Regions from separate parts of the Nonomuraea sp. ATR24 genome, predicted to be linked through region 1. Evidence: riboswitches for the same ligand, from Rfam matches in the RefSeq annotation. Region 1 holds a riboswitch; each other region holds the start of a gene.

Region 1 (7,103 bases):
CGGAGTCGGCCCGGCCCCGGCTGGCCGGCACCTCGATGCCGGGCGACCAGTGCGAGGTGCCCTTGGCGGCGGCCGGGTCGCGCATCGCGAACGCCTTGAGCACGCCCAGGAACTCCTCGATGCGCTCGGGCGCGCGGTGGCGCGGGGCCAGCTCGCGGATCGCCATGTGCAGGGCGGCGGCGACGGGACGGCGGATCGACTGGTCGGGCCGGGCCTCGATCTTGCCCGTGCCCCACAGCCGCTGCATCGCCATGGACTTGAAGGTGTTGAGGAGCACGGTCTTGCCGACGCCGCGCAGGCCGGTGACGACCATGCTGCGCTCGGGACGGCCGCGGGCCACCCGCTCCAGCACGACCTCGAACTGCTGCAGCTCACGGTCGCGCCCGGCGAGCTCCGGCGGACGCTGTCCGGCTCCGGGGGCGTAGGGGTTGCGCACAGGGTCCACGCTCTCGGACTCTATTGCCGGATATAGCCGCCGTCTTAGATTTGGGAAGAAAGCGCTACGGCGTGTCCGGGCAGGGGCGAGCGCGAGCACCGTCACCGGACACACCCCCTCTCACCAGGCCGAACCCTTGTTCGATTCGAGTACCTAAGACTGTAGCGCGGACTCGAACAGGTGCGCGATGATTTCGGGTAAAGAAGTTTGCAACAGCCGAGCCCACCCCGGGCGTCATGGTGGTGTGGAGTTCGAGGATTTCGTCCGGGCCCGCGGGCCGGCCCTCCTGCGATACGGCTACGTGCTCACCGGCAACGCCGATGACGCCGCCGATCTGGTGCAGGAGGCGCTGCTGCGGCTGAGCGACACCTGGCGGCGGGTGCGCAACAAGGACAATCCGGAGTCGTACGTCCGTACGATCATGGCCCGCCAGCACGTGAGCTGGTGGCGCAAGGTGCGGCGCGAGCGCCTGACGGGCGAGCTGCCCGAGGGCTCCTACACCGACATCCACTCCACCGGCGAGCTCTGGAGAGAGCTCGCCACCCTGCCGCGGCGGCAACGCGCCGTGCTGGTGCTGCGCTACTACGAGGACCTGTCCGACCAGGAGATCGCCGACATCCTCGGCATCTCCCGAGGAACGGTGCGAAGCCAGGCGTTCCGCGGGCTCAACACGCTCCGGGTCAGGCCGGCGATGCTCGAAAGGGGACGGGCGTGAGGACAGAGGACGAGCTGGTCGCAGCGCTGCGACAGGGCGCCGCGGACGCGCCGGAGCCGGACCTGCTGGCGGGGGTCGCCCGGCTGCGCAGGCGGCGGCGCGCCAGGAGAAGGGCGCAACTGCTGGCCGCGGCGGCCGTGGTGGCGGTCGCGGGCACGGGCACGGCGGTCTTCAGGGGCACCGCCGTCCAGGAGGCCCCGCAGCCGCTGGCGACGGCCACGGCGTCGATCGCCCCGGTGCCCGTCGAGCCGGTGGAAGCGGTGGCGGCGGAGCTGTGGCCGGAGGCGGTGTTCACCATGCCGGCCAGGAACTCCGACGGCTGGCGCTACCGCCCCATCACCGCCATCAGCCCCACGGAGGTCCTGCTCAGCGCCGAGTCGTCGTTCGAGAAGGCCGGCAAGTTCGAGGTGTACGACTCGCGTACCGGAAAGGCCAGGCTCGTCGCCGAGGTGCCGAAGGACGACCGGCTGAAGAAGTACATCGTGCAGGGCGTGACCGTGGACGGCGCGAACGTCGCCTGGTTCGCGTACGGCGAGCAGGGCGATGGCGCGCAGATCCGCGACATCTGGACGGTCCCGCTGGCCGGCGGCGAGGCCAGGCTGGTGGCCAGCCGCGTGGGCCAGGACGCCGACCTCGACGCGATCGGCCTGGACGGCGACCACGTCGTCTGGTCGGAGGTCGACGGCGGCGTGTGGCGGCACCCGCTCGGCGGGATCGAGCCCGAGCGCGTCCCGGGCAGCGACGGCCTGCACCTCATCCAGTGGCCCTGGGCCACCGACGTGGCCGACCTGCCGGGGGATCTGGACCACAACCAGCTCCGGCTGGTGAACCTGGAGGACGGCTCCAGCCTCACCGTGGCGGCGCCGCCGGGCGTGCAGGGCATGCGCTGCGGGCCGGTCTGGTGTTACGGCCGGGCGGAGCGCGGCACGGTCATCAGCCGCGTCGACGGCTCGCAGCCGCCCCGGGAGGTCGCGCGCGGCATCGGCATGGGCGTGGCGCGCTACCCGATCCTGGACCGGTTCCTGGCGGCGGGCAATGCGGTGTACGACCTGGCGACGGGCACGATGGTGAGCTTCGGCAACCCGGGCAACTGGTACGGGGCGGGCGTCTCGTCGGAACCGAGCACCGTCTTCTACTGGGGCGCCACCAAGGGGGACAAGCCGGACAAGTTCCGGGTGCTGAACTTGGCAGCGGTCCCACCGGCGCAATAGCGTTCCGCCTCATGCGGACCTTCGCGAACGTACAGGAACTCAAGGCTGCCGTCGGCGAGAAGTTCGGCCCCACCGAGTGGCGCACCGTCACCCAGGAACAGGTCAACCTCTTCGCGGACGCCACCGACGACCACCAGTGGATCCACGTCGACGTGGAGCGGGCCAAGGAGGGCCCGTTCGGCGGCACGATCGCGCACGGCTACCTGAGCCTGTCGCTGCTGCCGGCGTTCATGTTCGAGCTGGTGCGGGTCGAGGGCATCGCGATGGGCGTCAACTACGGCCTGAACAAGGTGCGCTTCCCCCGCCCGGTGCCGGTCGGGGCCAGGGTGCGGGCCACGGCCGAGCTGACCGACGTCAAGGGGACGCCGGCGGGCTACCTGTCCAACCTCAAGATGACCATCGAGGTCGAGGGCGAGAAGCGCCCGGCGTGCATCGCCGAGACGCTCAGCCTTTACGTTCCCGCGGAGTAGCCGGGCCGCGGGCCCCCGCCCGCGGCCGGTTTCGTGGAAATTTCGTTACGAGGGAATTACCCAGGTCAGGGGTGTGTTGGACATTTCTGTACGCGGGTAAGACGCGACCGACTCTCGGGCGTCACGACCCACCGTCCATCACAGGGACCGACCTGTGACCGCTGAATCCGCTCACACGCGGAACCGGGGACCCATGTGTTCCACCGGGGTGAATCGGCACCGACATCGCCGTAGGGCAGCTTCCACGCCCGAACCCGTCAGCTAACCCGGTAAGCGGTATGGAAGCGAGGAGTTACCCTTAATGCGCCCCATCCGCACCCCCAAGATCAACGTGTCCAAGGCCGTCCTCGGCGCCGCGCTCGTCGCGACCGCTTTCGGCGCCCACGTGTCGGCGGACGCCAGCACCGCGACCACCGCCAACACCCAGCCGCAGGCCGCCCAGGCCCAGCAGGCCGCCACGAACCAGAACACCAGGGTCAACGTCTCCGCCTCGCAGGTCCTGGCCGTCGCCAAGGCCCAGGTCGGCACCTCCGAGAACGCCGCCGGCGGTGGCACCAAGTTCCAGCAGTGGTACGCCAACTCCCAGCGCGCCGCCGAGACCGTCCAGCGTGACGGCGGCAACCGCCAGGACTACCTGAACGCCGCCTGGTGCTCGATGTTCGTCTCCTGGGTCGGCGAGCAGACCGGCGCCCGCCCGCAGGTCGGCTGGGACGCCTACACCGTGACCCACGCCAAGTGGTTCGCCGCCAACGACCGCTGGGGCCAGGAGGCCAAGCCCGGCGCCGTGGTCTTCTTCTCCTGGAGCGGCAGCAAGGACATCAGCTCCATCGACCACGTCGGCTTCGTCGTCAAGGACAACGGTGACGGCACGATCTCCACGATCGAGGGCAACACCGGCAACGGCAAGGTCGAGGAGCGGGTCCGTCCCACCTCGCAGGTCGCCGGCTACGGCTACCCGTCGTACGCCGCCTGATCAGACCGCCTCGAAAGCGCGCGTCCCCTTCCGGGGGCGCGCGCTTTTCGCGTTTCGTGCAACGGTACGGCGTGCTGGAGGATCCCTGGATACGTGGACCACACAACCGAGTTCGACGAGTTCGTCCGGAGCCGGGGCGACGCGCTCCTCCGGTACGGCTACGTGCTGTCCGGCAACGCGGACGACGCGGCGGACCTCGTCCAGGAGGCCCTGGCCAGGCTGGGTGACGCCTGGTCACGGGTGCGCAAGAAGGACGACCCCGAGGGGTACGTGCGCACGACCATGGTCAGGCTGCACATCACCTCGTGGCGGCGCAGGCACCGGGAGGAACTGGTGTCCGTCGTGCCGGAGAAGGGGCGCTTCGACCGCTACGAGGACGCGGACCTGTGGGCGGACCTGCAACGGCTGCCGCCCAGGATGCGAGTGGTCCTCGTGCTGCGCTACTACGAGGACCTGCCCGACGCGGAGATCGCCGCGATCCTCGGCGTCTCGCGCGGCACCGTGCGCAGCCAGGCGGCGCGTGCCCTGGACAAGCTCCGGATCAAGCGAATGCTGCAGGAGGCACGATGAGAAGCGAAGAGGACCTGGTCCGGACCCTGCGTGCCGGGGCCGGGCACGTCACGCCGACCGGCGGGCTGGCGGCGGCGGTCGCGGCCCGGCGGCGGTCGCGGCGACGCCGGCAGTGGGCGGGCATGGCCCTGGCGGCCGCCTCGGTGGTGCTGGTGGCCGGAGGGACGATGGCGATGTGGCGGGGGGAGCCTCGGGTGTCGGTGGAGCCGGCGGTCGCGGTGACCACGGTGTCGCCTGGAGAGGTGGCCAGTGCCGTCCCCAGGGTGGCGGAGGTGAAGCCGGTGGCCGAGGTGTGGCCGGAGGCGGTGTTCACGATGCCGGCCGCGGCCCCCGATGGTTGGAAATATCGCCCGGTGACCGGAATTTCCCCCACCGAGGTGCTGCTGACCGCCGAGTCCTCCTTCGAGAAGGCCGGCCGCCTGGAGATCTACGACACCACTGCCCGCACGACCAGGGTGGTGGGCGACATGCCCGCCCCCGAAGGCGTCAAGGGCTACTTCGTCCAGGACGTCGAGGTAGGAGAGCGGCACTTCGCCTGGTACGGCACCACGCCCAACGACAGGGACAAGTGGGCCGACTTCTGGATCATCCCCCGCGAGGGCGGCACCGCCCAGCGGGTCGGCGAGGTCACCGGCGACCTGGCGAACGTGGAGCGGATCGGCCTCACCGAGGACGCCCTGGTCTGGTCCGTACGCGACGGGGGTGTCCACCGGCTGCCGCTGTCCGGGGGCGAGCCCGAGAAGGTCGCCGGCTCCGACGGCCTCCACCTGGACTCCTGGCCGTACGCCGTCGGCTACGCGCCGGGCGAGCGCGGGCAGAAGAACCAGGACCGCAGGGTCGACCTGGTGACCGGCGAGAAGACCCCGCTCCCGGCCTCCGGCTCCGTCACGAAGCTGACCTGCGTCGCCGAGTGGTGCTACGGCGACGCCAAGGGCGGCGGGCTCCTGGTGCAGGGCCTCGACGGCTCCGACGCCACGCTGCTCCCGTCGCTCGGCTTCCACGGGGAGGTCCTGGGCGACCGGTTCGCCTCGGTCATGCCGGTCAGAGGTGACGCCGATCCGGCCAAGGAGTACGTCGCGCCCGTCGCGGTCTACGACCCGGCCACCGGCAAGATCGCCGGCGTGAACCGGGTGTCGCCCGACGGGTCCGCCAGCTACGGCAGCGGAACGTCGTCCTCGCCCACCACGATCATGTACTGGGGCAAGGGCCCCGAGGTCACCGTGATGAACCTGGCGGCCGTCACCAGAAGATGATCGCCGCCACCGCGAGCGCCGCCAGCAGCCCCAGGTAGGCCAGCACCAGCCGGGTGTCCCGGAGCAGGCACTTGCTCCGGGTCAGCCCGGCCCGCCGCGCCTTCCAGTAGCCCGCGAACCCCAGCCCGGCGAACGCCAGCAACGCCCACGGCCCGAACAGCCACGCCAGCAGCGCGACCGTGGCATAGACGCACAACCTCAGCGGATCGTACGGCTCGGCCTTCACGTGATCACCTCCAGCGGGAGCCGTACCCTCGGCTCGGCGGCCACCGCCGACAGCCGCTGGGCCGAGAGCTGCGGCCACGCCTGCACGGCGCAGAACGGCGCGCACTGGTCACGGTCGGACCGCGTGCCCACGTGCACGCAGCACTGCGTCAGCCGCTCCTCGATCATGGTCGACAGGTCCATGAACGGCTTGACCGTCACCCGCACCACCCGCTCGCCCAGCATCCGGCGCAGCTTCGCCCGCCTGCCCGGCAGCGCGGACGAGGCCAGCGCCAGCAGGGTGGAGACGCCGAGGTCGCAGTTCTCGCAGATGTTGCGCCACAGGTCGCCGATCCGGGGGTGCGACAGCGACGACTGCTCCGACAGCAGGCCGAGCAGCGACTCCTGGACGGCCAGCCGCAGCTCGCGCGGGATCTCGGAGTCGGCGATGCGGTTGGCGACCAGGCCCAGGTTCTCCTTGAGCCGGTCGTGGCCGATCAGCGCCACCAGCGAGCGCCACTGCCGGGAGTCGTCGCGGATCAGGTAGCCCACCGAGCAGCAGTGCGGGTGCGAGCACGGCAACGCGGTCAGGTCGCGCCAGGTCACCAGGCCGCCGGTCTGCGGGCCGAGCCGCTTGAGCACGCCGGTGTGGGTCAGCCGGTCCATCGGGTCGATGGCCCCCGACCGGCCCGAGCCGAACTGCGGCTGCAACGACACGCCGCCCACGTACGGGGTGTCGAGGGCCAGCCTGATCACGTCGCCGATCTCGCCGTCGTTGACGCCCAGGGCGGCGGTCATCACCAGCGTGGTGAAGATCTCCCGCTCCGACAGCCTCCGTACGGCGTCGGCCTTCAGCCTGCGCAGGTCACCGCCTCGGTGATGCCGGGAGGACTCGGCCGACGAGCCGTCGTACTGGAGGTAGACCTCGACCCGCTCGCGGTGCTCGGTGAGCAGGTCCAGCAGCGAGTCGTCGCGGGCGATCAGGACGCCGTTGGTGTTGATCAGGATGCGGGTGACGGGCCGGGCGGTCAGCTCGGCCAGGAGCGTCTTCAGCTCGGGGTGCAGCGTGGGCTCGCCGCCGCTCAGCATGAGGACGTCCAGCCTGCCGTTCTCCCTGGCCAGCCGCTGGTCCACGTTGGCCAGCACCTCGGCGACGGGCACGACGCCGGACAGGTCGGGGGAGCTGCCGGCGAAGCAGGTGGGGCAGCGCAGGTTGCACGCCTCGGCGATGTCCTCCAGCAGGATGCAGGTGTGCTGCGTCTGCATCTCCG
Region 2 (7,103 bases), on a different contig from region 1:
CGGCAGCCGCCGCACCAGGCCGACGGGGATCGTCCGGCGCGGCGCGCGCACGCCGAGGTGCCGGGCGACCAGGCCGATCAGCTCGGGCAGCGGCGGCGTGTCGTCGTCGAGCACCCAGTGGTCCTCGCCCGCCGGGGCGGCGGGGATCTCCGCCAGGAAGCGCGTGAAGTAGTCCATCGTGACGACCGGCAGGAAGACGTCCGGGCCGCCGGGCAGCGCCGGGAGCCGCCCGTTCCACAGGTCGCCGACGAGGGAGGCCAGGCCGAGGTGCTGGCCGGGGCCGATCACCGTGCTGGGGTTGGCGACGGTCAGCGGGACGCCCAGCTCGCGCGCCCTGGCATGAACGGCGAGGTCGGCCTCGGCCTTGGACGCCTCGTACGCGCCCAGCCGGGCGTAGTCGGGGCGGACGCCGCTCACCCGGTAGCCGCTGATGTGCACGAGCCGTCGCAGGCGGGGGAGCGTGGCGGCCCATTCGAGCACGTGGAGCGCCCCGGTCACGTTCACGGCGCGAGCCTCCTCGACGCCGAGGCCGAACGCGAAGCGCGCCGCGGCGTTGTAGACGTCGCGTGCCTGGGGGAGTCCGGTGAGCGGGCGGGTGAGGTCGGCGGTGACGACGTTCAGCCCGCCGGTGGCGACGCCCCGCTCGGCCAGCCACGGGGTGAGGGTGTCGGTCCGCACGGCCGCCGCCACCCGCTGCCCGCGGCCCAGCAGCTCGGCGACGAGTGCCCGGCCGACGAAGCCGGTCGCGCCGAAGACGATCGCATCCAAGGGAGCTCCCTAATAGATCGGTCTACATATTTTCTGGGCATAAAAAGAGCCGCCTCCGTGGCGGGGAGGCGGCCCCAGGGGTCAGCGCAGCAGCCCGGCGAGCACGGCGGCGACGCGGTCCAGCGGCTCCCGGCTGCGGTGCGCCTTGGCCAGCAGCAGCGCCCCCTCGATCAGCGCCAGGACGGTGACGGCGAGATCGTCGGCGTCCGGCCGCCCCGCGAGCCGCGCCCGCAGGGCGGCCTCCCACGACGTGTAGACCTCCGAACACGCCTGCTGGAGCGGGTCGCTGGCGGCGGCCATCTCGAGCGCCACGGTGGCCACCGGGCAGCCCTTGCGCCAGCCCGACTCCTCCAGCCGGTCGCCCAGCAGCCGCAGCACCTCGTCCACGGCCAGGTCGTCGAAGGCCGACCCGATCGCCGCCCCGGCGCGCCGGATCGACTCGCCGACCAGCTGGTCCTTGCCCTCGGGGAAGTGGAAGTACAGCGACCCGCGCGGCGCCCCGCTGGCGGCGATCACCTGGTTGAGCCCGGCATTGGCATAGCCGCCCGCCTCGACCAGCTCCTGGGTCGCCTCCAGGATCCGCAGCCGGGTCTCGGCCCCCTTCTTGCCCATGCCGAAAAACTAGACCGATCTACATATTCTGTCAACGCCGAGCCGGTCGGCCACGTCAGTGCATCGAGATGTGGACGTGGTCGTAGTGGTTCTCGGTGATGCTGCCGCGGTTGGACATGGCGTTCCAGCCGGAGCCGTGATTGATCCGCTGCTTCCAGATCACGTACTTGACCCCGAGCTTGTCCCGGTTCTTCACGGTCCATTCGGCGATGCGGTCGCCGAGGGCGTTGTTGGCCGCGGTGGGCATGGAGCCGCCGGCGCTCATCATGAAGTCGCAGGCCCGCCCCAGCGGGTGCTCGCCGCTGGACCCCGAGCGGAAGCAGCCGACGCTGAACGGCAGCTTGAAGCTCTTCTCGATCTGCGCCTTCATCGCCCGGGTGCGGGCGGTGATGTTGTCGGTGCCGCTCGGCAGCTGCGGGGCCCAGGTGCCGTCGGAGCGCCGCCCGGTGCTGAACGGGATCAGGTCCTCCAGCTTCTTCTCGATGTCGCCGATGACGTCCTCGGCCTCGTCGCGCTGCTTGGCCACCTCGGTCGTGTCGGCGCTGAGCCGGCGGGCCAGGGCGGCGGCCGCGTCGGCGGCCTTCTTCTGCTCGTCGCGGGCGGCGGCCACGCCGGCCACGATGGCCTGCTGCTCGGCGGTGAGCTGTTCGACCACGGCCGCGCCGGCCCCGTCGGGCGGCACCATGTAGTAGGGCAGGCCCAGCGTGCCGCTCTGGTAACGAAGTCTGGCGAGCTCGCCCACCTTCAGCTGGGCGGCGGCGAGCGCCTGGTCGGCGGCGGCGAGCCGCTTCTTGGCCGCCTCGGCGGCCTCGCGGGCCTTGGCGAGCTCGACGCGTTTGGCGTTGTAGCGCTCGATGAGCTGGTCGACCTTCTTGTTGAGCTGCTTCAGGTCGCCGCGGAGCTGGCTCTCGGACGGCTTGGGCTCGGCCGCGGCCGGTGCTGACCAGGTGGCGAACGTCATCGCTGCCGCGGTGACGACGCCGATGGCAAGTCGCGTGGGGGACGCTGACGCCACGTGCGGGGTTTCCTCTCCCTCTGCCGGCCGGGTTAGCTGACGGGTTCGGGCATGGGAGTCGCTTCCCTACCACCGAAGTGGATTCACCCCAGGTGCGGATGGGTCCCCGGCTCCCGGGCAACTCGCCCGGGATTAGGCGTACACGGTGCTATGACCGTGCTTGAAGGGATATTAGTGGTAGATCACGAGTAATGCGACATCAATCGGAAATCAATTAGTGATCTACCTGTGATCGAAGCATGCGTGCCGCCTCTTCCGGGAGCACGTCGTTGACGAAGGCTCCCATGGCCGACTCCGATCCCGCCAGGTACTTCAGCTTGCCCGGCGCCCGCCGGATGCTGAACAGCTCCAGATGAAGATAGCCCAGCTCACGGTCCTGCCGGACCGGCGCCTGGTGCCAGGCCGAGATGTACGGCATCGCGACGCCGAACAGCCCGTCCAGCGCGCGCAGCACCGAGGTGTAGAGCGGGGCGAACGCCGCCCGCTCGGCCTCCGACAGCGCCGCCAGGTCCGGCACCCGGCGATGCGGGTAAAGATGCACCTCGAACGGCCACCGCGCGGCGGCGGGCACGAACGCCGTCCACAGCTCGTTGGCGGCCACCACCCGGGTGCCCGCCTCCCGCTCGGCCGCCAGCACGTCGGCGAACAGGTTGCGCCCCGGCCGCCGCGCCGCATAGCGCCTGGCGGCGCCGAGCTGCAGCTTGGTGCGCGGCGTGACGTACGGATAGGCGTAAATCTGGCCGTGCGGGTGGAAGAGCGTGATGCCGATCTCCTCGCCCCGGTTCTCGAAGCAGAACACCTGCTCCACGCCCTCGATCGAGGACAGCTCGGCCGTGCGGTCGGCCCACGCCTCCATGACCAGCTCCACCCGGTCGTCGGAGAGCTGCGAGAACGACGAGGAGTGCTCGGAGGTGAAGCACATCACCTCGCACCGCCCCACCCCCGGCCGGACCTCGCTCAGCCCGCCCACGTCCGCGTAACTGCCGAGATTGCGGGAGAACGACGGGAACCGGTTCTCGAACACCACCACGTCGTAGTCGTCCGCCGGGATCTCCGACGCCCGCTCTGCGGACGACGGGCACAGCGGGCACTCGTCGGCCGGAGGCAGGAACGTGCGCGTCTGCCGGTGCCCGGCGACCGCGATCCACTCCTCGGTCAGCGGGTCGTAGCGCAGCTCCGACGCCACCGGCCGGGGATCGAGCGGCCGCCGGTCGATCGCGCTCCGGTCGGCGTCGTCACGCCGGTCGAAGTAGATCAGCTCCCGGCCGTCGGCCAGATGGGTGATGGTGCGCTTCACTGCGAGCCCTCCGCGATGATCAGTTCGCCGGCGCGTTCGGCCAGCTCCGTACGTGCCTCCTGGGGCAGCCCGGGGTCGCTGATGACCACGTCGGCCTCGCGCAGCTCCGCGATCGTGCTGATGCCGACCGTGTTCCACTTGGTGTGGTCGGCGGGCACGACCAGCCGGTGCGCGGCGCTGACCAGCTCCCGGTCGGTCTCGGACTCCAGCAGGTTGGGCGTGGTGAACCCGGCCCGCACGCTCATCCCGTGCACCCCCAGGAACAGGGTGTCCACGTGCAGGCGCCGGATCGCGGCCACGGCCACCGGGCCGACGAGCGCGTCGGAGGGGGTGCGGACGCCGCCGGTGAGCACGACCGTGCGATCGGCGCGCGGATTGCGGTGGAAGACCTCGGCCACGGGGATCGAGTTGGTGATGACGGTCAGCTCCGGCACCCCGATCAGGTGACGGGCCAGCGCCCACGTCGTGGTGCCGGCCGACAGGGCGACCGCGGTGCCGGGCCGGACGAGCTGGGCGGCGCGCCGCGCGATGGACTCCTTCTCCTGCTGCTGGCGGGCCGACTTGGCGGTGAAACCCGGCTCCTCGGTCGAGCCGGGGCCGAGCGTCGTGGCGCCGCCGTGGACCTTCTCCAGCAGCCCGCGCTCGGCGAGCACCTCCAGGTCGCGGCGGATCGTCATGTCGGAGACGCCGAGCTCGCGCACGAGATCGGCCACCCGGACCCCGCCTGCGCTGCGGACGCGTTCGAGAATCGCCTGCTGACGCTGCTGTGCGAGCACGCCCCCGCTCCTTCCAACAGATTCCACCAAATTATGACACGAATATGTTGGGGAATGTTAGGTCACCGGGACGCTTGTCCAGCGCCCCGATGCGGGAGACATTGAGAGAGCCCCATCACCAGGAGGGATGCGACATGGCCAAGCGCGCACGCAAGGGCAAGGCACGCAAGAAGAAGAAGGCCAACCACGGCAAGCGCCCCACGGCGCGCTGACTCACCCGGGCAGCTCGCTCAGCGCCTCGTCGATCCGCTCCTGCGGCAGCGTGAAGTCCGTCATCTCGCCCGACAGGTAGCGGTCGTAGGCGGCGAGGTCGAAGTGCCCGTGCCCGCACAGCGCCGTCAGGATGACCTTCGCCTCGCCGCTCTCCGCGCACCGCCGCGCCTCGGCGATGGTCTCGGCCAGCGCGTGCGTCGGCTCCGGCGCGGGCACGATGCCCTCCGTCCTGGCGAACGTCACCCCGGCCTCGAAGCACTCGGTCTGCGACCGGGTCACCGCCTCGAACAGCCCGAGCTCGTACAGGTGCGACAGCAGCGGCGACATGCCGTGATAGCGCAGCCCGCCGGCGTGGATCGGGTCGGGCACGAACCCGTGGCCGAGCGTGTGCATCTTGAGCAGCGGCGTCAGCCCGGCCGTGTCGCCGAAGTCGTAGGCGTAACGGCCGCGCGTGAACGACGGGCAGGCGGCCGGCTCGACGGCCCGCAGCACCGGCCCGCCCTCCCCGGCGAGCTTGCCGCGCAGGAACGGGAAGGCCAGCCCGGCGAAGTTCGACCCGCCGCCGGTGCAGCCGATGACCAGGTCGGGCCGCTCGTCGAGCTGCGCCAGCGCCTCCTCTCCGATCACCGTCTGGTGCATCAGCACGTGGTTGAGCACCGACCCGAGCGCGTACCGGGTGTCGGCCGCCCCGGCCGCCGCCTCGACCGCCTCGCTGATCGCGATGCCCAGGCTCCCCGGCGAGTCCGGGTGGCCGGCCAGCACCTTGCTGCCGGACATCGTCACCGGTGACGGGCTCGCGTGCACCGTCGCGCCGTACACCCCCATGAGGGAGCGCCGGTAGGGCTTCTGGTCGTAGGAGGCCCGTACCATCCAGACCTCGCACTCCACCCCGAACTGGGCGCACGCGAACGCCAGCGCGCTGCCCCACTGCCCCGCGCCGGTCTCGGTGGTGAGCCGGCGCACGCCCTCACGCGCGTTGTAGTACGCCTGCGGGACCGCCGTGTTGGGCTTGTGCGACCCGGCGGGCGAGACACCCTCGTACTTGTAGTAGATCCTGGCCGGGGTGCCCAGCGCCCGCTCCAGCCGGCGCGCCCGCACCAGCGGCGTCGGCCGCCACAGCCGGTAGACGTCGAGCACCTCCTGCGGCACCGGCACGAACCGCTCCTGGCTCACCTCCTGCCCGATCAGCTCCATCGGGAACAGCGGCGCCAGATCGTCCGGCCCCACCGGCTCCCGGGTGGCCGGATGCAGCGGCGGAGGAGGCGGAGCGGGCAGGTCGGGAACGATGTTGTACCAGTGGCTGGGGATCATCCACCCAGTCTGCGCCGCCGCGCGCCGCCGTTCCAGTCGCCTTCCCGCATGGCCAGCCGCCCCGGATGATCGGCCCGTACGAGCACGTCCGCCGTCTCGGCGGGCCGCACGTCCCGCTCGTAGCGGTCATATGCCGGCAACCGCCACCGTTCGGACTCGGGCGTGCGCCGTTCCAGCGCACCCGCCGACAGCCACAGGTGCACGCTCAGCTCGACCGGCAGCCCCCGCCCCAGCAGCAGCGTCCCGTCCAGCAGCAGCACCCCGCCCGGCGCCAGCGTCTCGTACGGCAGCCGGAAGGCCCGGTCGATGCGGCTGTCCCACAGCGCGGGCAGCACCCGCCCCGAGCCGCCCGGGCCCAACGGCTCCAGCACCTCCCGCAGCAGCCCCTTCACGTCGAGCCAGTCGTCGTAGAACACGTCAGGATCGGTCCGCCCGTGCTCCAGCCGCAGCGACGCCGGGCGCAGGAAGTCACCCGCCGACACCCGCAGCACCTGCCGCCCGCGCACCCGCAGCGGCGCCGCCAGCCGGTCGGCCAGCTCCCCGGGCGCCGCCGCCGGAGCCCCGTCGACGACCACCCGCGCCCAGCCGTCGCCCGGCCCCGCCGCGATCGCCTCGGCCAGCTCCTCGACGAGCGCCTCCATCGAGATCGGTCGTGCACGCATCACGTCCGAGCCTACGGGCTCCGATGCGCGTGCTCCCGCGTTCCTGGACCCGGCCCGATCACTCGGCCACGATGAGGCCATGACGCAGAACGGATCGGCGCAGCGGCCCGCGACGGACGGGGACAAGGGCCGTCAGCTGAACTGGCCGGCGACCGTGAGCGCCCTCGCCACCTCGGTGGCTGCCGTGGTCGCGCTGATCGCGTACCTGGCCCCGCCCGGGCAATCCACCGGGACAAAGACTCCGTCCCCGTCCCCGTCCGAGTCCCAGTACTCCCCGTCGCCCGACCGGGAGACCAGCCGCCCGCCTTCGGACCCGCCGCCCCCCGACCCGGAAACCACCCGTGCTGACCCCGTCACGTCCGTGGTGCTGCCCCCGGTTCCCCCCATCGGCTGCGCCGAGGCGACGGCCGCACTCAACGCCTACAGCCGGAACGCCGGCGACACCCGCA
Region 3 (7,103 bases), on a different contig from region 1:
GCGGCCCACTCCGTCCATGGACTCCACGCCGTCGGCGAGCCGGGCGCCGCCGGAGTGCCACAGCCCGATCACCGGGCAGCCGGACCGCACGCCGTCCTCGACGGCCTCGACGATCCGGGCGGCGCCGGCCGCGCCGAGCGCGCCGCCCATCAGCCGGGCGTCGGTGCAGTAGGCGACGACCGGCGCGCCCTCGACCAGGCCGCGCACGGCGGTCACGCCGGTGGCGTCCTCGTCGTGCGGCGCGGTCATGGAGCCGGGGTCGAGCAGGCCCGCCAGCCGGACGGCGGGGGCGCGCGGGTCGGGGGCGGGTCCGGCGACGGGGGCTTCGGAGGTCTCGATCGTGGACACGACGGTCATCGCTGACATCCCTCACATGCTCGTCACGGGGGACGGTTCGGGGACGGGGTCACGGCGAATCTCGCAACGCGGGAGCCGCCTGCCAACCCCTGTCCACGGCGGCGCCCGTGACCTGTTGTGGCCGTGGTTTCCGGCCGTTGACCGGCCCGTTCGCCCCGGGGTTCGATACGGCGATCCCCTTATCTGGAGGACTGTCGTGGCTCTCTGGTCCTTACCCGTCGTCACCGCGCTGGTCGCGGCGACGACCTTTCCCTATGGCGCTCCCCAGGACGTGACGGTGGAGCGCGATCCGGTTTCCCTGGTCAACGTCTTCCACGGGACGAAGGAGGCGGCGCCCGACTTCGACCACGGCGGCGGCGGGGGCATGACCTTCCCCGGCGCCGTCCTGCCGTTCGGCATGATGCAGTGGAGCCCCGACACGGTGGAGGACGCCGGCGGCGGCTACCGCTGGGAGGACAACCGCCTGCGCGGCTTCTCGATGACGCACATCTCCGGCCCCGGCTGCACGGGCGCGCAGGACTTCCCGGTGACCCCGTTCTCCGGGGCGGTCGGCCGCTCGCCCGCCACGCACGGCGAGGACTACGTGCAGACGTTCTCGCACGCCAACGAGCGGGCCTGGCCCGGCTTCTACTCCAGCACGCTCGACAGCGGCGTCAAGACCGAGCTGTCGGTCTCGATGCGCGCGGGCGTCGCCCGCTTCACCTTCCCGGCAGGCAAGCCCGGCACCGTGCTGCTCAACACCAGCGGCTCGGTCAACGGCGTCGACGACGGCGAGACCCGCATCAGCGGCAACACCGTCGAGGGCTGGGTGCAGACCGGCGGCTTCTGCGGCCCGCCCACCCGCTACAAGATCTACTTCCACGCCACGTTCGACCAGCCGGTCACCGCGTACGGGACGTGGAAGGACGACGAGGTGCGCCCCGGCGGCACCGCCGTCGCCAACGCCGGTCCCGCCCGGGTGCGGGGCGACGTGGTGACGTCGGACGACGTGGCCGTCAACGGGCCGGGCTCGGGCGCGTACCTGCAGTTCGACCCGGCGCGGCCGGTGCAGATGCGGGTCGGCCTGTCGTACGTGAGCGTCGACGGCGCCGAGCGCAACCTCCGCGCCGAGATCGCCGCCAAGAGCCTGGACCAGGTCGCCCGCGAGGCGCGCGGCGTGTGGGACGAGCGGCTCGGCAAGGTGCGGATCGCCGGCGGCACCGACGCGCAGCGGCGCACCTTCTACAGCAACCTCTACCACGCGCTGCTCCAGCCGCACGTGTCGGAGGACGTGGACGGCGCCTACACCGGGTTCGACCAGAAGCCGCACCAGGTGCGGCCCGGCGAGCACCACTACGCGACGTTCTCCGGCTGGGACATCTACCGCAGCGAGGTGCAGCTCCTCGCGCTGCTCGCGCCGGACGTGGCCGGGGACATCGCGCAGTCGATGTACGACAACGCGCAGGCCGTCGGCAACGTGTGGGACCGCTGGTCGCACCAGACGGCGATCACCGGCGTCATGGTCGGCGACCCGTTCCACTCGATCGTGTCCACGATGTACGCCTTCGGCGCGCGCGGCTTCGACGCGGAGGCGGCGCTGAAGGCGATGGCCGAGGCGGCCAGGCGGACCGGGCCGCGCGACATCGGCCATCCGCTGCTCGCCTACGACGAGCGGCCCGGCAACGCGGCGTTCATGCGCGACGGCCACGTGCCGTACGACCCGTCGGCGACGCTGGAGTACGGCGTGGCCGACTTCGGGATCGCGCAGCTCGCCGCCCGGCTGGGCGAGCGGGACACGGCGGCGGAGTTCATGCGCCGCTCGCAGGCGTGGCAGCACATCTACAACCCGGGCAGCGGGTGGATCCAGCCGCGCATGGGCGACGGCTCGTTCACCTGGCCGTTCGACCCGGCCGCGCCCGACGTGTACATGGAGGGCAACGGGGCGCAGTACCACTGGCTGGTGCCGCACAACCCGGCCGGGCTGTTCGCGGCGATGGGCGGCGCCGGCAAGGTGGTGCCCCGGCTGGACGAGTACTTCGGCGAGCTGAACGCCGGACCCGCCGTGGCGCGCGCCTACCTGGGCAACGAGGTGTCGCTGCCGTCGCCGTGGCTGTACGCGTGGGCCGGGCAGCCGTACAAGACGCAGGAGCTGGTGCGCCGGGTTCAGCGGGAGCTGTTCGGGCCGGGCCCGGACGGGCTGGTCGGCAACGACGACCTGGGCGCGATGGGCTCCTGGTACGTGTGGTCGGCCATGGGACTGTTCCCGGCGATCCCGGGCCGGGCCGAGCTGCTGGTGAGCACGCCGCTGTTCGACCGGATCACGATCGACCGGCCGGGCGGCGACATCGTCGTCAACTCCTGGGGGCAGGGCTCGTACGTGCGGTCCCTGCGGGTGAACGGCGCGGAGACGGACCGGGCGTGGCTGCCGGAGTCGTTCGCGACCGGCGGCGGGCGGCTGGACTTCGCCGTCGGCTGGTCCCCGGACCGGAGCTTCGGCGCGGACCCGGCGGACGCGCCGCCGTCGTTCGGCGACGGGACGCTGCCGTACCTGGCGGGCTTCAGCCGGGGCAGCGGCCCGGTCGAGCCGGGCGGCACGTTCGCGACGGAGCTGGCGGTGCGCTCGACGGGCCCGGCCGCCACGCTGACCTGGGAGGCCAGGCCGCCGGACGGCGTCACCGTGTCGCCGTCACGCGGCACGCTCACCGTGGGCGCGGGCGGGCAGGAGCGTCAGGCGCTGGAGGTGTCGGTGTCCGGCGACGTGCCGCGCGGCTTCGTCAGCGTGCCGGTCGTCGTGGGCGAGCGGCGGGCGTCGGTGCGGCTCAACGTGGCGGCGCGCGGCACCCCCGAGTGGCATCACAACAACGTCGGCATCGGCGACATGACCGCTCCCGGCGAGGCCAACATCGACGGGCCGGGCTTCAGCCTGTCGGCGCAGGCGCTGGCCGAGGCGGGGCTCACGCCGGGCGGCACGGTGAGGTGGCGGGACTACTCGTTCACCTGGCCCGACCGCGGGCGCGGCGAGTGGGACAACGTGCGCACCGGCGGCAAGGCGCTGGAGGTGGCCGCGCCCGACGGCGCCACGAGCGTCGCCTTCCTGGGCACGGGCGTGAACGGCTGGCCCGAGTCGCAGGTCACCGTCACCTACGCCGACGGCACGACCAGCACCGGCAGGCTCGGCTTCAGCGACTGGATCCTCGACTTCGGCGGCGGGCAGCCGCAGTTCGGCAACGAGGTCGTGGCGCGCACGCCGCACCGGCTGTTCTGGGGCTCGTGGGCGTTGCAGCCGGTGCCGGCGCACGTGTACGCCTCGCAGCCGATCGCGCTGGACCCGGGCAAGAAGGTGCGCAGCTTCGCCTTCTCCGACCCGGAGGACGGCGAGCTGCACCTGTTCACCTGGGCGTTCAGGTAGCCCATACCGGGGCGGCGCCCCTCAGGCTCAGCATCATCGAGTAGAGGGACGTCGTCGCGGTGATGAAGACGCGGTTGCGCTTGAGGCCGCCGAAGACGAGGTTGGAGGCGCTCTCCGGCAGGTGCAGCCTGCCGAGGAGCGTCCCGTCGGGGTGGTAGGCGTGGATCGACCGGCCGACGGCGGCCCACAGGCGGCCGGTGTCGTCGAGCCGCATGCCGTCGTAGCTGCCGTCGGCGTCGCCCTGCTGCTCGGCGAACACCTTGCCGCCGGTGAGCGTGCCGTCGCGGGTGACCTCGAAGACGCGGACGTGGCGGCGCTCGGTGTCGGCGACGTAGAGCAGCCGCTCGTCGGGGGAGAACGCCAGGCCGTTGGGGCGGGCGAAGTCGCCGGCCACCATGCTCACCTCGCCGCCGGCGGGGTCGATCCGGTAGACGTGGCAGCCGTCGATCTCCGGCTCGGCCCGGTGGCCCTCGTAGTCGCCGAGGATGCCGTAGGGCGGGTCGGTGAACCAGACGGACCCGTCGGAGCGCACGACGGCGTCGTTGGGGCTGTTGAGCCGCTTGCCGCGCCACCGGTCGGCGAGCACGGTGACGGAGCCGTCGTGCTCGGTGCGGGTCACCCGGCGGGCGCCGTGCTCGCAGGAGATCAGCCGGCCCTCGCGGTCGAGGGTGTTGCCGTTGACGTAGCCGGCCGGTTGGCGGAAGGGACCCACGGCGCCGGTCAGCTCGTCCCAGCGCAGCATCCGGTCGTTGGGGATGTCGCTCCAGACCAGGTAGCGGCCCGCGGGGACGTAGACGGGCCCTTCGGCCCAGCGGGTGCCCCGGTGGAGGCGCTCCAGGTTGCGGTCACCGGTGACGTCGGCGATGCGGCGGTCGAACGCCTCGAACTCCACGGGGATGAGGTCCACCCGCTCTTCTTACCAAGATCTGCCCGGCCCGGCCAGCACCTTTTTGACCACAAGCGTTGGTCTACACTTGTTGGCATGGCGTTCACGGAAAGGTCCGAGGCCACGCGCACGGCGATCCTCGGCGCGGCCCGCAAGCTCTTCGCCGAGCAGGGGTTCGCGGGCACCACCATCCGGAAGGTGGCCTCGCTGGCCGGCGTCGATCCGTCCATGGTGATGCGCTACTACGTCAACAAGGAGGGCCTCTTCCGCGCCGCGGTGGACCTGCGGCTCAACCTGGAGGAGCTGCCCGCGCCGCCGCGCGAGCGCCTCGGCGAGGCGATGGCGCGCCACTTCCTGTCCCGCTGGGAGGGCGACCTGTCGGACGAGGCGATCATGCTGCTGCTGCGCTCGTCGTCCACGAACGCGCTGGCGGCGCAGAGCATGCGCGACGTGTTCACCTCCCAGGTCGCCTCGTTCGTCGGCCGGGCGCTCGGCTGCGGGCCGGAGGAGGCGGCGCGGCGGGCCGGGCTGGTGAGCACGCAGCTGCTCGGGCTGGCCTTCACCCGTTATGTCGTACGGCTGCCGCCCGTGGTGGCGATGACGGCCGAGGAACTGGCGCGCAGCGTGGGGCCGGTGGTGCAGCACTACTTGACGGGCGATTTGCCATAGTTTGTCAAGTTTCGTACCTTATGCGCGCAATGCCCGGACCGTGGGCCCGTTCGCGGGGCCCGCGGCCGCCGAATCCGCCTCACGCGGAACCGGGGACCCACTCTCTCTTGGGGTGAATCGGCGCGCCGGCTCCCCCGGCCGCGCCCGTAGGGCACTTCCAGGCCCGAACCCGTCAGCTAACCCGGTAGGCGGCATGGAAGCAAGGAGCACAGCCCTTCATGCCCACCTCCCTCTTCTCCAGCGCCCGGCCGCGCCGCTGGGGCCGCGCCCTGGCCGGCGCCGCCCTCGCCGCCGGCGTCCTGACGACCGGCACGACCGCCGCCCACGCGGCCACCACAGCCACCCCCGCCACCACGGCCTCTTTCGCCGGCCCGGCATCGTACGCGCCCGCTGACGCGCCCGCCGTGCTCGGGCGGGCCGCACTGGTCGTCGACACGTCCACCGGCGAGGTCCGCTACAGCAAGGACGCCGGCGAGCGCCTTCCCGTGGCCAGCCTGACCAAGATGATGACCGCCCACGTCGTGCTCCAGGAGGCCGACCCGGCCGACGTCGTCGAGGTGACGGCCGAGGACGTGCGCTACGCGGCCCGGGGCGGCGCGGCCGTCGCCGGGCTGCGCGCCGGTGACCGGCTGCCGGTGCGGGACGTGCTCCACGCCCTGCTGCTGCCGTCCGGCGCGGACGCCGCCCACGTGCTGGCGCGCACGTACGGGCCGGGTGTCGAGGGGTTCGTCGGGAAGATGAACGCGGCCGCCCGCGAGCTGGGCATGGCCGACACCCTGTACGTCAACGCCGACGGCATGCCGACGAACGGCGGCGGCCACTCCACGGCGGCCGACCAGGCACGGCTGGCCGAGGCGGTGCTGCGGAACGAGACGCTGAAGTCGATCACCTCGACGCGCTACCACTCGGTCGGGGCGACGAGTGAGCACGGCTCCTACTCGTGGCGCAACACCAACCGGCTGCTCGCCCAGCCGGGCGCGGTCGGCGTGAAGACCGGCTACACGCGCGCCGCGGGTTACACGCTGGCGTTCGCCGCCGAGCGGGACGGCCGGCTGCTGGTCGGGGTGATCCTCGGCGAGAGCGACTCCGGCCGCCGCTTCGACACCGCCCAGGCGCTGCTCGACTGGGCCGCCACCGCCGGGAAGGCGTGACGGCTCAGGCGGCCCGGCCGAGCAGGACGCCGCCGCCCACCCCGAGGGCGAGCGAGGCGACGGCCGCCACGCAGGCGACCGCGCGCGCCAGGCCCGGGGGCGGCGCGGCCGGCGGGTCGCCGCGGAACACCACGGCGACCCAGCGCAGGTAGTAGTACAGGCTCGCCACGGTGTTGACCAGGACGAGCACGGCCAGCCAGGCGTAACCGCCGTCCCACGCGGCGGCGAACACGAGCACCTTGGCGACGAACACGGCGGCGGGCGGGATGCCCGCGAACCCGAGCAGGCACACCACGAGCGCCAGCCCGAGCCCCGGCGCGGCCCGCCCCAGCCCCCGGTAGCCGTCGAGCGTGCCACGCCCGGTGGCGGCCACCACGGCGAACGCGCCCACGTTCGTGACCGCGTAGGCGGCCAGGTAGAACAGCACGGCGGGGCGGGCGAGCGCGGTGTGCTGGGCGACCGCGACCGGCACGAGCACGTACCCGGCCTGGCTGATCGTGGAGTAGGCGAGCAGGCGGCGCACATCGTCCTGGTGGAAGGCGGCCAGGTTGCCGAGCGTCATCGTGGCGGCGGCGACGATCGCGACGAGGACGTCCCAGCCGCCGGGCCCGAGCTCATCCGCGACGCGCAGCAGCGCCGCCAGCGCGCCGAT

Evidence for each region. Region 1 has a riboswitch for cyclic di-AMP ahead of ACBI99_RS38725 (CHAP domain-containing protein). Riboswitches for the same ligand answer to the same signal wherever they lie in the genome.
Region 2: linked by a shared signal. The riboswitch ahead of ACBI99_RS36170 (hypothetical protein) and the one ahead of ACBI99_RS38725 (CHAP domain-containing protein) in region 1 are both predicted to bind cyclic di-AMP.
Region 3: linked by a shared signal. The riboswitch ahead of ACBI99_RS21960 (D-alanyl-D-alanine carboxypeptidase family protein) and the one ahead of ACBI99_RS38725 (CHAP domain-containing protein) in region 1 are both predicted to bind cyclic di-AMP.

The regions. Positions count from the first base shown of each region.
Region 1 covers NZ_JBGNUU010000024.1:89,356-96,458, forward strand. Annotated here, with positions in the region: gene ACBI99_RS38705 (ATP-binding protein) at 1-445, opposite strand, end outside; gene ACBI99_RS38710 (SigE family RNA polymerase sigma factor) at 681-1,151, shown strand; gene ACBI99_RS38715 (hypothetical protein) at 1,148-2,362, shown strand; gene ACBI99_RS38720 (MaoC family dehydratase) at 2,374-2,832, shown strand; cyclic di-AMP (ydaO/yuaA leader) riboswitch at 2,982-3,123, shown strand; gene ACBI99_RS38725 (CHAP domain-containing protein) at 3,134-3,805, shown strand; gene ACBI99_RS38730 (SigE family RNA polymerase sigma factor) at 3,899-4,375, shown strand; gene ACBI99_RS38735 (hypothetical protein) at 4,372-5,628, shown strand; gene ACBI99_RS38740 (hypothetical protein) at 5,615-5,854, opposite strand; gene ACBI99_RS38745 (radical SAM protein) at 5,851-7,103, opposite strand, start outside.
Region 2 covers NZ_JBGNUU010000020.1:137,113-144,215, forward strand. Annotated here, with positions in the region: gene ACBI99_RS36160 (alpha/beta fold hydrolase) at 1-768, opposite strand, end outside; gene ACBI99_RS36165 (TetR/AcrR family transcriptional regulator) at 850-1,380, opposite strand; gene ACBI99_RS36170 (hypothetical protein) at 1,436-2,395, opposite strand; cyclic di-AMP (ydaO/yuaA leader) riboswitch at 2,403-2,544, opposite strand; gene galT (galactose-1-phosphate uridylyltransferase) at 2,610-3,692, opposite strand; gene ACBI99_RS36180 (DeoR/GlpR family DNA-binding transcription regulator) at 3,689-4,468, opposite strand; gene ACBI99_RS36185 (50S ribosomal protein bL37) at 4,603-4,680, shown strand; gene ACBI99_RS36190 (TrpB-like pyridoxal phosphate-dependent enzyme) at 4,682-5,992, opposite strand; gene ACBI99_RS36195 (uridine kinase) at 5,989-6,654, opposite strand; gene ACBI99_RS36200 (hypothetical protein) at 6,734-7,103, shown strand, end outside.
Region 3 covers NZ_JBGNUU010000008.1:239,838-246,940, forward strand. Annotated here, with positions in the region: gene ACBI99_RS21940 (acyl-CoA carboxylase subunit beta) at 1-357, opposite strand, end outside; gene ACBI99_RS21945 (GH92 family glycosyl hydrolase) at 554-3,745, shown strand; gene ACBI99_RS21950 (SMP-30/gluconolactonase/LRE family protein) at 3,738-4,652, opposite strand; gene ACBI99_RS21955 (TetR family transcriptional regulator) at 4,728-5,300, shown strand; cyclic di-AMP (ydaO/yuaA leader) riboswitch at 5,357-5,506, shown strand; gene ACBI99_RS21960 (D-alanyl-D-alanine carboxypeptidase family protein) at 5,519-6,451, shown strand; gene ACBI99_RS21965 (NADH-quinone oxidoreductase subunit N) at 6,456-7,103, opposite strand, start outside.